Linked DNA regions of Eleftheria terrae. The protein of the gene in region 2 interacts with the protein of the main gene of each other region in a pairwise test. Links are inferred from orthologs where the notes say so. Each region holds a gene or a part of one and is shown on either strand. Other genes may lie near its edges. The genes, in order: glnL, N7L95_RS23570 and N7L95_RS02295.

Region 1 (4,061 bases), on a different replicon or contig from region 2:
ACTTTCCCAACGGCCAGGCGCCAGGCAGCGAGAAATTCGACTACAAGATGCGCTGGCTGGACGCCCTGCGCGAATGGGTGCGTGGCGAGCTGGTGCGCTACCCGCGGCTGCTGCTGCTGGGCGACTACAACATCGCACCGGAAGACCGGGATGTCCATGACCCGGTGGCGTGGGCCGGCCAGATCCATTGCACACCGGAAGAACGAGCCCATTTCCGCCAGCTGCTGGCGCTGGGCCTGCACGACGCCTTCCGGCTGTTCGAGCAGCCGCCCAAGCTGTGGTCATGGTGGGACTACCGCAACCTCGCCTTCCGCAGGAACCAGGGCCTGCGCATCGACCACATCCTGGTCAGCGAGCCGCTGCGCCCGCAGGTGAGCGCCTGCGAGATCGACAAGCTGCCGCGCAAGAACGAGCGCCCCAGCGACCATGCGCCCGTGGTGGTGACGCTGCAGCCCTGAGCCGGCCGATCGGCCGTGCTCGGGCAGGCTGCAACCAGCGGCCCGCGCCGCTCAATCGTCCAGGCCCAGCTCCTGGATCTTCCGCGTGATGGTGTTGCGTCCGATGCCCAGCTTCTGTGCCGCCTCGATGCGGCGGCCGCGGGTGAGCTCCAGCGCCGCGTGGATCAGGCAGGCCTCGAACTGCCGCGTCAGCGCATCCCAGACATCGGGCCGGCCCCCCTCGAGCAGATGGCGCGCTTCCCGTTCCAGCCCGGTGAGCCAGACACTGTGGCTGGCATCGGGCAACGACGGCGCCGCGGGTGCGGTCGCCGCCAGCACGACCGCTTCCTCCGCCAGCAGGCCGGGCGGCCAGGACAGCGACACCGGGGCCGTCGATGTGCCGATCGCCGCGGGCGGTTCCACGCTGACCGGCGGCTTGGGCGAGACGGTGGCCTCGCCCAGCAACTCGGGAGGCAGGTCCTTGTCCTCGATCACCTGGGCCGGCGCCATCACCGTCAGCCAGTGGCAGACGTTCTCCAGCTGCCGCACGTTGCCGGGGTAGTCGAAGCCGGTCAGCCGCGCCAGCGCCGACTCGGAGATGCGCTTGGCCTCCACGCCGAGTTCCTTGGCGCTCTTCTGGAGGAAGTAGCGGGCCAGTGCCGGGATGTCCTCGCGGCGCTCGCGCAGCGGCGGCAGGCGCAACCGAATGACGTTCAGGCGATGGAACAGGTCTTCGCGGAAGCCGCCCTGCTTCACGCGCTCTTCGAGGTTCTGGTGCGTGGCGGCGATCACCCGCACATTGCTGCGCAGTGGATTGTGGCCACCGACGCGGTAGAACTGGCCGTCGCTCAGCACCCGCAGCAGCCGGGTCTGCAGGTCGAACGGCATGTCGCCGATCTCGTCCAGGAACAGCGTCCCGCCATCGGCCTGCTCGAAGCGGCCGCGCCGCATCGTCTGGGCACCGGTGAAGGCCCCGCGCTCGTGGCCGAACAGCTCGCTTTCAAGCAGGTCCTTCGGGATGGCCGCGGTGTTGATCGCCACGAAAGGCCCGCTCGCCCGCGGGCTGTGCTTGTGCAGGGCACGCGCCACCAGCTCCTTGCCCGAGCCCGACTCGCCGGTGATCAGCACCGTCACGTTGCTCTGGCTGAGCCGGCCGATGGCCCGGAACACGTCCTGCATGGCGGGCGCCTGGCCCAGCATCTCGGGCACCTCGGCATAGCGCTCGTCGCCCACTTCCTCGCGCACGCTTTCCTCCAGCGCGCGGCGGATCAGCTCGACCGCCTTGTGCAGGTCGAAGGGCTTGGGCAGGTATTCGAAGGCACCGCCCTGGAAGGCGGAGACCGCGCTGTCGAGGTCGGAGTAGGCGGTCATCACGATGACGGGCAGCCCCGGCAGGCGCTCCTTGACGCGCGCCAGCAGGTCGATGCCCGAGCCCCCCGGCATGCGGATGTCGGACACCAGGACCTGGGGCTCTTCCTGGTCGTCAAGCGCCGCCAGAACGTCCTTGGGGTTGGTGAAGCTGCGCACCGGCAGGTCTTCGCGCGCCAGTGCCTTCTCCAGCACGAAGCGAATGGATTGGTCGTCGTCAACGATCCAGATGGGTTTCATGCGCCGCCTGTGGTCCTTGTCTTCGGGCACCCCGCCCGCCGCCCGACCCGGCAAGGCGCAGGATCAGGGCAGCGGAATCAGGATCTTGAAGGCCGTGTTTCCGGGCTCGCTCTCGCATTCGATCGTGCCATGGTGCTGCTGCACGAAGGTCTGCGCCAGCGTCAGCCCCAAGCCCGAGCCGCCATCGCGTCCTGACACCAGAGGGTAGAAGATGCGATCGCGGATCGTCTCGGGGATGCCCGGTCCGTTGTCCTCGATATGCAATTCCAATGCCAGACGATAACGCTGCTTGCCCAGCGTGACCTGGCGGGCGATGCGCGTCTTCAGGCAGATGCAGGCGTCGCCGGCGGCGATGCGCTCGTGCAGCGCCTGGGCCGCGTTGTGCCCGATATTGAGCACGGCCTGGATGAGCTGCTCGCGATCGCCGCGGAATTCGGGAATGGAGGTGTCGTAGTCGCGCAGCACCTTCAGCCCGCGCGGGAACTCGGCCAGGATGAGCGAGCGCACCCGCTCGCAGACTTCGTGGATGTTGACGTCGCTCACCACATGCGGCTTGCGGTGGGGCGCCAGCAGCCGGTCGACCAGCGCCTGCAGGCGGTCGGCCTCATGGATGATGACCTGGGTGTACTCTGCCAGCCCCTTGGACTCGACCTCCATCTGCAGCAGCTGCGCCGCACCCCGGATGCCGCCCAGCGGGTTCTTGATCTCGTGCGCCAGGTTGCGGATGAGCTCCTTGGTGGCCTGGGCCTGGTCGAGCGCCCGCTCCTCGCGATCCTGCCGGGTCTGCTGCTCGATCTCCACCACCTCCACCAGGGCCAGCCCGGGCTGGTCGGTCTGCGTGACGATCACATGCACCGGCAGGGCGTCGGGGCTGACCATGCCGGGCCCTGGCGGGCGGCGCAGCTGCCCTTCGAAACGGCTGATGGAGAAGTCGTTGCGGGCGACCGCCGCCACCGTGTCGCGCACCACCTCGGGCTCGGCGAACCAGTCGAACAGCGAGCCGCGCAGCATGCTGCGCCGCGACAGGCCCAGCACGGACTCGAAGGCGGAATTGACGAACAGGCAGGCACCGTCGGTGTGCACCAGGGCCACCATGGTGGCCAGGTGATCGAAGGCCAGGTAAGGCGTTTCGGCGAACGCCCGCTCGCCCGACGCCTGAGCGGCGGGCATGCCGGGAAGGACGGCAGGCGCCCGTCGGCTCACTGCGCCGGCGGCAGCTTGCCGATCTCGCGCTTGATGGAGGCGATGTCGCTCTCCTTGCGGCTGATGCTGGCCTTCAGCTCGGCCACCCGGTCCAGGTACTTCTGGTAGTTGCGCTCGTCGCCGCGGCGCTCGGGTTCGCCGTTGTTGTATTCCTTCTGCAGGGCGTTGAGCTGCTCTTCTTCCTTGCGCAGCTCGCTTTCCAGGATGCGGCGCGACTCGCCATCGCGTGCGCGCTGCTCGCTGGCAGGCACCTTGGAATCGGCCGGTCGCCCGGCCGGCGGCGGCGCAGCCCCGCCGCCCTTGCCGCCGCCCTCGGACTTGCCTTCGCCTGGCGAGCGGGTCTGCACCACGGTGACGTTCCCCCCCTCCAGCGGCTTGCAGCCGCGGGTCTCGGCTTCTTTCGCTGTGATGGAGTTGGTGAAGTTGTTACCCGGGCAGCGGTAGACGACGCTCTGGGCCCAGGCTGCGCCGCAAGTGAGCGCACTCAGCACGACAAACAGGGAAACGCGATGACGAGGCATGGTGATGGTACTTGGGCGGTGTCCGGCGGACCTCATTGGACCGCAGGCGCGGGCGGCGGTTCGCGCCGGACGGCGCCCAGTATCGAGGAAAACCGCCGCGGTCGCCAATTCTGCACGGTGGCGGCGGTTCCAAAACGACAAAAGGGACGGCACAGGCCGTCCCTTTGCGTGACACCGGCCAGCCCGGCGGCTGGCCCACCGCCCTCAGGCGCTGTAGTACATGTCGAACTCCACCGGGTGGGTGGTCATGCGGAAGCGGGTCACTTCCTGCATCTTCAGCTCGATGTAGGCG
Region 2 (4,042 bases):
CCGCCTTGCGCAAGTACATCAAGCCCGAGAGCCTGGTGATCGGCGTTGCTGGCGACTTCAAGGACTGAGCGCGGCAGGCGCCTCAGAACGGCAAGCCGGGGCCTTGCAGGGCCCCGGCTTTTTCCATTCAAGCGTTCGGTGCGCCACCCGTCGATTCCCCGGCCTTGAACGGGTTGCGCTCCCGCAACTCGTCGACATAGGCGTCCACGCCCGAGCGTTCGCGTTCCAGGAAGCGGGCCACCGCGTCCGCAAAGGCCGGATGGCTGAGCCAGTGGGCCGACCAGGTTTGCACCGGCAACAGACCTCGAGCCATCTTGTGCTCCCCCTGGGCGCCTCCCTCGAAGGCCAGGTAGCCCTGGTCGATGCACCACTGCAGCGGCTGGTAGTAGCAGGCCTCGAAGTGCAGGCAGGGGATGTGCTCGGTGCCGCCCCAGTAACGTCCATAGGCGCGCCGCTGCGCCGGGTCGATCGCCACCAGCGAGGCCGCCACCCGCCGTCCTTCACGGCGCGCGATGAAGAGCAGCCAGTGCTGCGGCATGCTCTGGGCCATGCGCTTGAAGAAGTCCCGGGTGAGGTAGGGCGTCGAGTGGTGCGCTCGATAGGTCGAGCAGTAGCACTGGTAGAAGAAGTCCCAGTCGTCCGGGCCGATCTCCTCGCCTTGCTTCACTTCGAAATGAACGCCGGCTTCCTTCACACGGCGCCGTTCCTGCTGGATCTTCTTGCGCTTGTCGCGCTGCAGCTCCGACAGGAAATCCTCGAAGTCGTTGAAAGGCTGCGGTTGGCGGTTCAGCCAGTGGAACTGCACGGTACTGCGCATCATCCATCCCGCGGCACTCAAGGCGGCGCTGTCGTCCGCATCGACGAACAACATATGCACCGAGGACACCCCGCTCTCACGGGCCAGCTGCCCCACTGCCTCGACGAGCACCGCGCGCGCAGGCCCGTCCTCCGCCAGCAGGCGCGGTCCGGGCACCGGCGTGAAGGGCACTGCATTCAGTAGCTTGGGGTAGTAGTCCAGCCCGTTGTCCTCGTAGGCGCGGGCCCAGGCCCAATCGAATACGTATTCGCCATAAGAATGGCTCTTGAGGTAAAGGGGGCAGGCGGCCACCAGGCGGCCCGCGCGCCACACGCTCAGGAAGCGCGGCAGCCAACCGGTGCGGCCGGTGGCACTGCCGGAGCGGTGCAATGCGTCGAGGTAGGCATGGCGAATGAATGGCCCTGCCAGCGGCGAGGCGGCGGCCAGCCGGTCCCAGTCCCCGGCCGGGAGGTCGGCCAGGCTCTCGTGCACCCGCACCTCCAGGTGCTGCATGCTGTTTTTCGGGGAATCGTGCTTGCCCATCCGCCTGTGTCCCGCTGATCGGTGATCTTGACCGCGACAGGAGGGACTCCCGGCGCAGGCACAGCCATCTTAGGGGCAGGGCCGCCGGGGCGCTGGGCTGCCGGCGACGGCCCGGCAACGGGCAAGGGCGTTGGCGTTGCCATGGGCTGGCTGCAGCTTCACCGTTCTGCCCGGCTTTTTCTGGCCAACTGGCCCTAAACTACGCTCAATTCTTGTCTCGACCCTTACGGAGCCCCCATGAAGCAGATCACCGCCATCATCAAACCCTTCAAGCTCGAAGAAGTGCGTGAAGCCCTGGCCGAGGTCGGCGTCACCGGTCTGACCGTGACGGAAGTCAAGGGCTTCGGCCGCCAGAAGGGCCACACCGAGCTGTACCGCGGGGCCGAGTACGTGGTCGACTTCCTGCCCAAGGTGAAGGTCGAAGTGGTCGTCAAGGACGCCGACGTCGAGCGCTGCATCGAGGCAGTGGTCAAGGCCGCAAAGACCGGCAAGATCGGCGACGGCAAGATCTTCGTCACCGCCGTCGAGCAGGTGGTGCGCATCCGCACCGGCGAGACCGACGAAGCAGCTGTCTGAACTGCGCTGCAGCCGATGCAAAAAGCCCGCCTTCGCGGGCTTTTTCGTTTTGCGGCTGAAGCATTTTTCCTTCGCCGCCGTGGGTCTCAGATGCGGGTGTAGTCGTCCGGTGCGGTGGCCGACTGTGCCAGCGTGGCCAGACGCTCCAGCAGCGGAGCGGGCTCGCTGTCCACCTGCAGCAGCTCGTGCTGCGAGGTCGGCACAAAACCTTGCGTCACGGTGTGCTGCATGAAGCCAAGCAGGCCGTCGTAGTAGCTCGCCGTGTTCAGCAGCCCGACCGGCTTGTCGTGGTAGCCGAGCTGGCGCCAGGTCCAGACCTCGAACAGCTCCTCGAAGGTGCCGATGCCGCCGGCCAAGGCCACGAAGGCATCGGCGCGCTCGGCCATCATCTGCTTGCGCTGGTGCATGGTCTGCACGATGTGCAGCTCGGTCAGGCCGCGATGGCCCAGCTCGCGGTCCAGCAGCGCCTGCGGGATCACGCCCACCACGGTGCCGCCGGCCGCCAGCGTGGCGTCGGCCACCACGCCCATCAGCCCGGCCCGCCCGCCGCCGTAGACCAGTTGCCATCCCCGGCGGCCGATGTGCGTGCCGACCTCGCGAGCAGCTTGTTCGTAGAGCGGCGAGGCGCCCGGGCGCGAGCCGCAGTAAACACAGAGGGAGAACGGTTTCATGGCTGCCATCTTCTCACGGCAGCGGTGTCGTCCCGGTGTCAGATCAGCCAGCGGGAGGCAATCGCCGCCAGCCAGATGCCGGCACACAGCAACACCGACAGCAGCACCGCCGCGCTGCCCATGTCCTTCGCCTTCTTCGACAGGTCGTGCAGTTCCAGCGAGATGCGGTCGATGGCCGCCTCCACCGCCGAATTGAGCAGCTCGACGATCAACACCAGCATCACGCTGCCGGCCAGCAGCGCCACTTCCATCCAAGACCGCCCGATCCAGAAGGCCAGCGGCAGCATCACGGCGGCCAGCCGGGTTTCGAGCCGGAAGGCGCTTTCGCCATGCGCAGCCAGCAATCCGTCGATCGAATAGCGGGTGGCGTGGACGATGCGGGAGAGTCCGGTGCGCCGCTTCTGCGGATGCGGGGCCAGGGCGACGGGTGAGGTGTTCAAGGGATCAGGCTTTCATCAGGGGCCGACGGGCGGCGGCAGCTGCGAGCTGCTCATGGACCAGTTGCGTCCCGCACAAGGCATCGTGCAGGAACTGCCGGCGCGGGTGCAGCAGTGCCAGTGCGGCGTACGCCAGCACCCAGCCGGCGATCACGCCGAACACCTGCGCCTTGCCGTGCCAGCCCATCCACGCGATGGCCGCGGTGGAGGGCAGGAACCAGACCCAGCTGGCCAGGAAGCGCAGCGTGGCCCGGCCCGGGCCCACTGGCGTGCCGTCGCGGCGCAGCAGGCGGATGTGCCAGGTCTTCATTGCGAGGGTCTGTCCGCCGTGCGACCAGAACCAGACGAAATAGAGCCCGAGCAAGACGAACATGAAGATCTGCAACTCGTGGCGCATCTGCAGTGCATGGCGCTGCTGCACGAGCGGCGAGAACAACAGGCCACCCAGCATCACGACGCCGAACAGCAGCACGCCTTCGTAGACGAAAGCCGCCAGGCGGCGACGCAGCCGCGGCGCCGGCCGCCCGACCGGCGCGGAGCCCATCGGCGCGGCCGTCATTTGCGCCGTGACGCGGCTGCGTCTGTCGAGGCTGCCGTGCCCTGCGGGGGCACGCGGGGCAGCAGGGTCTGGGTGTCGACCAGTTCAGGGGTGGCAACGATCTTGGGCATGCCGGCGTGCTGGTGCCCCGGCGGTGCCGGGCGTTTTGAAATGGAGGTGGTGGTGGCGCCGGGGCGGGCCTGCCGCAGCACGGGCGACAGCTGTGCTGCCGGGCCTGCCTGCGCGGGCACGGCGCCGGCCGCCGTGGCTGGCGGAGATTTTGCCTGGGCGCCGGCTGCCACGGGCGTGCCTTTTTTCGCATTGCTTCTCGCCGCCTGTGCGGCGGCGGCACGACGGGCCAGCTCGCGCCGCTCCTCGTCGCTCAGGGCTTGGTAGGCGGCCCAGCGGTCACGTCGCTCCTGCGGGGGCACGTCCTGGGCATCGTGGTAGTTCAGCCGCGCCGTGCGCCGCTCCTGGGGCG
Region 3 (4,298 bases), 4.8 Mb from region 2 along the record:
TGGCAGGCCGCCTGGCCTCCGAAGTGCTGGACTACCTGACGCCGCACGTCAAGCCGGGGGTCACCACCGAGGCGCTGGACAAGCTGGCGCACGACTACATCACCCAGGTGCAGGGCGCCGTCCCGGCGCCCCTGAACTACGCACCGCCGGGCTACACGCCCTACCCCAAGTCGATCTGCACCTCCATCAACCACCAGATCTGCCACGGCATCCCGAACGACCGGCCGCTGAAGAGCGGTGACATCGTCAATATCGATGTCACCGTCATCAAGGACGGCTGGCACGGCGACACCAGCCGCATGTTCGTGGTCGGCGAGGGCTCCATCCTCGCCAAGCGCCTGTGCCAGGTGACCTACGAGGCGATGTGGCGAGGCATCGTCAAGGTCAAGCCCGGCACCCGCCTGGGCGACATTGGCAACACCATCCAGACCTTCGCCGAGAACGCCGGCTTCTCGGTGGTGCACGAGTTCTGCGGCCACGGCATCGGCCAGCGCTTCCACGAGGAGCCGCAAGTGCTGCACTACGGCCGCGCCGGCACGCTGGAAGAACTGAAGCCGGGCATGATCTTCACGATCGAGCCGATGATCAACGCCGGCAAGCGCCACATCCGCGAGATGCCGGACGGCTGGACCATCGTCACCAAGGACCGCTCGCTATCGGCGCAGTGGGAGCACACGGTGCTGGTCACCGAAACCGGCTACGAGGTGCTCACCTTGTCCGAAGGCTACCCGCCGCTGCCCGACTTCGTCACCGCCACCGCGACCTGATCGCCCGCCCGGCATGACGGCCCAGCCCCGTGAGCCCATGGCCCCGGCCGTTGCGCCGGGCGACGTGACCGACCTGCGAGCCCGCTTCCGCAAGGGCAAGGCCGACATCCTGGACGTGTTCCGCCAGGCCCGGCCCAGCGCCGCGGCCGCGCGTCGCCTGCTCAAGAGCCTGACCCGGCATGTCGACGAGACGCTCGACGGCCTCTGGCAGCATGCCTTCCTGCCGCGCGGCGCGGCGCTGGTCGCAGTGGGCGGCTATGGGCGGGGCGAGCTGTTCCCGTACTCCGACGTGGACGTGCTGGTGCTGCTGCCGGACGACACCTCGCTGCAGCACGATGCGAATGCCGCGCTGAAGTCCAGCATCGAGGGATTCATCACCGCCTGCTGGGACATCGGGCTGGAGATCGGCTCCAGCGTGCGCAGCGTGAGCGAATGCCTGGAGGAAGCCGAGCGCGACGTGACGGTGCAGACGGCGCTGCTCGAATCGCGCTTCCTGTGCGGCTCCAAGGCGCTGTACCAGCACTTCCGCCGGGCCTATGAACGGCAGCTGGACGCACCGGCCTTCCTGCGCGCCAAGACGCTGGAGATGCGCCAGCGCCATCAGAAGTACGAGGACACGCCCTACTCGCTGGAGCCCAACTGCAAGGAAAGCCCGGGCGGCCTGCGCGACCTGCAGGTGGTGCTGTGGGTCGCACGCGCCGCCGGCCTGGGCAAGACCTGGGCGGAGCTGGCCGCCCGCGGGCTGGTGACCTCCTTCGAGGTCAAGCAGCTGCAGCGCAACGAGGGCATGCTCAAGCTGATCCGTGCCCGGCTGCACCTGGTGGCCGGCCGCCGCGAGGACCGGCTGGTGTTCGACCTGCAGACCTCGGTGGCCGAGACCTTCGGCTTCCAGGCCACGCGGGCGCGGCGCGCCTCGGAAGCGCTGATGCACCGCTACTACTGGGCCGCCAAGGCGGTGGCCCAGCTGAACCAGATCCTGATGCTCAACATCGAGGAGCGCATCAGCGGCTCGCAGGACGAGCCGATGCGCCCGATCGACGCCGAGTTCTTCGACCGCGCCGGCATGCTCGAGGTGGCCAGCGACGACCTGTACGAGCGCGACCGCCACGCCATCCTGCGCACCTTCCTGCTCTACCAGCAGACGCCGGGCGTGAAGGGCCTGTCGGCCCGCACGCTGCGGGCGCTGTACAACGCCCGCGAGCTGATGGACAGCGAGTTCCGCCGCGACCCGGTGAACCGCCAGACCTTCCTGCAGATCCTGAAGGAGCCGCAGGGCCAGACGCATGCCTTCCGGCTGATGAACCAGACCAGCGTGCTGGGCCGCTACCTGTGGGTGTTCCGCCGCATCGTCGGGCGCATGCAGCACGACCTGTTCCATGTCTACACCGTGGACCAGCACATCCTGATGGTGCTGCGCAACGTGCGGCGCTTCTTCGTGCCCGAGCATGCGCATGAGTACCCGTTCTGCTCCCAGCTGGCGGCGCAGTTCGAGCAGCCCTATGTGCTGTGGGTGGCGGCGCTCTTCCACGACGTGGCCAAGGGCCGTGGCGGCGACCATTCCGACCTCGGCGCCGAGGAGGTGAGGCGCTTCTGCCGCGACCACCAGATCCCGAAGGACCATGCGCGGCTGATCGAATTCCTGGTGAAGCACCACCTCACCATGTCGCGCATCGCCCAGAAGGAAGACCTGAGCGATCCTGACGTGATCCAGTCCTTCGTGCAGACGGTGGGCGACGAGCGCTGCCTGACCGCGCTGTACCTGCTCACGGTGGCCGACATCCGTGGCACCAGCCCCAAGGTCTGGAACGCCTGGAAAGGCAAGCTGCTGGAAGACCTGTACCGGCTGACGCTGCGGGCGCTGGGCGGCGGCAAGCCGAACCTCGACACTGAGATCGAAGCGCGCAAGCAGGAAGCCCTGCACACGCTCAACCTGTATTCGCTCTTGCCCGGCACGCAGGAAGCGCTGTGGAAGACGCTGGAGCTGAGCTATTTCGCCCGCCACGATGCCGGCGACATCGCCTGGCACAGCCGCTCGCTGTGGCGCTACGTGGCCACCGACAAGCCGGTGGTGCGGGCCCGCCTGTCGCCGGTGGGCGAAGGACTCCAGGTGCTGGTGTACGCGCCCGACCAGGCCGACCTGTTCGCCCGCATCTGCGGCTATTTCGACAGCGCCGGCTTCAGCATCCTGGATGCCAAGGTCCACACCACCAAGACCGGCTATGCGCTGGACACCTTCCAGGTGATCTCGCCCAGCCTGGACCACCACTACCGCGACCTGATCTCGCTGGTGGAGAACCAGCTGGGCCTGGCCCTGGTCAATTCGGGCCCGTTGCCCGAGCCCAGCCGGGGCCGGCTGTCGCGCCGGGTCAAGTCCTTCCCGGTCAAGCCGCGCGTCATGCTGCGGCCGGACGAACGGGCCCAGCGCTGGCTGCTGAGCGTGTCGGCCAGCGACCGCTCAGGCCTGCTTTATTCCATTGCACGGGTGCTGGCCAAGTACGGCGTCAACCTGCAGCTGGCCAAGGTCACCACCCTGGGCGAACGGGTGGAAGACACCTTCCTGATCGACGGGCCGGCGCTGCAGCAGAGCAAGGTGCAGCTGGAGATGGAGTCGGACCTGCTCGACGTGCTGGGGCCGTGAGGCCCGCGGCCGCGCCGGCAGCAGGAACGCACGGCGCAGCGCGCGCCCTCCCCGCCTGGCGACTCAGTCGTCGCTCGCGGCGTCCAGTTCGGGAAACAGCACCGAGGTGAAGCCGAAGCGGCTGAAGTCGCGCACGCGCATCGGGTAGAGCACGCCCTGCAGGTGATCGCACTCGTGCTGCACCACCCGGGCGTGGAAGCCTTCGGCCTCACGCTCGATGCGTTGGCCGCGAACGTCGAAGCCGCTGTAGCGGATGCGTGCAGGGCGCGGCACCACCCCGCGCAGGCCGGGCACCGAGAGGCAGCCCTCCCAGCCTTCTTCCTCGCTGTCGCCCAGCGGCACGATGGCCGGGTTGACCAGCACCGTCTCCGGCACCGGTGGCGCGTCGGGATAGCGCTGGTTGCTGCCGAAGCCGAAGATCACCACCGCCAGGTCCACGCCGATCTGCGGCGCCGCCAGGCCCGCGCCCCGGGCCGCCCGCATGGTGTCGAACAAGTCGCCCACCAGCGCATGCAGCGCCGGTGTATCGAAATCGCGCACCGGCTGCGCCACGCGCAACAGGCGCGGGTCCCCCATCTTCAGGATCTCTCTGATCGCCATGCTCACTTCCCTGGCCCCACCACGGGGCCGCCACAGGCGCCACACCACGCGGCGCAGCGGTGTGACCCGCTCAAGGCCCGGCCGTGCCGGCGCGCCGCTGCGGGTCGATGCGCTGCCGCGCATGCAGCGGCAGGCCATTGTCGCAGGCACCTGGCGAGGACAGCGGCAGCTCCACGGTGAACACGGTGCCGCAGCCGTCACCGTCGCTGTCGACGCGGACGCTGCCGCCGTGCAGGCGCGTCAGTTCGCGCACGATGGCCAGGCCCAGCCCCAGGCCGCCGTGGCGACGGCTG

Evidence for each region.
Region 1: the proteins of N7L95_RS23570 (region 2) and glnL interact in binary tests that used the Escherichia coli proteins (3 or more experiments, as listed by UniProt). The link is inferred for Eleftheria terrae from one-to-one orthologs.
Region 3: the proteins of N7L95_RS23570 (region 2) and N7L95_RS02295 interact in binary tests that used the Escherichia coli proteins (3 or more experiments, as listed by UniProt). The link is inferred for Eleftheria terrae from one-to-one orthologs.

What each region holds. Positions count from the first base shown.
Region 1 is NZ_CP106952.1:151,734-155,794, forward strand. Bases 1,163-4,061 are described here. They hold glnL (nitrogen regulation protein NR(II)), read right to left. Parts: upstream 3,216-4,061; coding sequence 2,109-3,215; downstream 1,163-2,108. Other genes in these bases: ntrC (nitrogen regulation protein NR(I)), read right to left, coding at 1,163-2,045; N7L95_RS25035 (hypothetical protein), read right to left, coding at 3,245-3,769; glnA (type I glutamate--ammonia ligase), read right to left, coding at 3,974-4,061. In the rest of the region: xth (exodeoxyribonuclease III), read left to right, coding at 1-458; more of ntrC, read right to left, coding at 510-1,162.
Region 2 is NZ_CP106951.1:5,239,869-5,243,910, forward strand. What follows is about bases 366-3,245. They hold N7L95_RS23570 (P-II family nitrogen regulator), read left to right. Parts: upstream 366-1,576; coding sequence 1,577-1,915; downstream 1,916-3,245. Other genes in these bases: N7L95_RS23565 (GNAT family N-acetyltransferase), read right to left, coding at 366-1,309; N7L95_RS23575 (LOG family protein), read right to left, coding at 2,002-2,595; N7L95_RS23580 (diacylglycerol kinase), read right to left, coding at 2,625-3,026; N7L95_RS23585 (RDD family protein), read right to left, coding at 3,031-3,245. Also shown: N7L95_RS23560 (M16 family metallopeptidase), read left to right, coding at 1-68; more of N7L95_RS23565, read right to left, coding at 128-365; more of N7L95_RS23585, read right to left, coding at 3,246-3,582; N7L95_RS23590 (DUF3106 domain-containing protein), read right to left, coding at 3,579-4,042. UniProt on the Escherichia coli protein: P-II indirectly controls the transcription of the glutamine synthetase gene (glnA). P-II prevents NR-II-catalyzed conversion of NR-I to NR-I-phosphate, the transcriptional activator of GlnA. When P-II is uridylylated to P-II-UMP, these events are reversed.
Region 3 is NZ_CP106951.1:438,114-442,411, reverse strand. What follows is about bases 470-3,605. They hold N7L95_RS02295 ([protein-PII] uridylyltransferase), read left to right. Parts: upstream 470-780; coding sequence 781-3,405; downstream 3,406-3,605. Other genes in these bases: def (peptide deformylase), read right to left, coding at 3,469-3,605; map (type I methionyl aminopeptidase), read left to right, coding at 470-767. Outside these bases: more of map, read left to right, coding at 1-469; more of def, read right to left, coding at 3,606-4,005; N7L95_RS02285 (sensor histidine kinase), read right to left, coding at 4,076-4,298.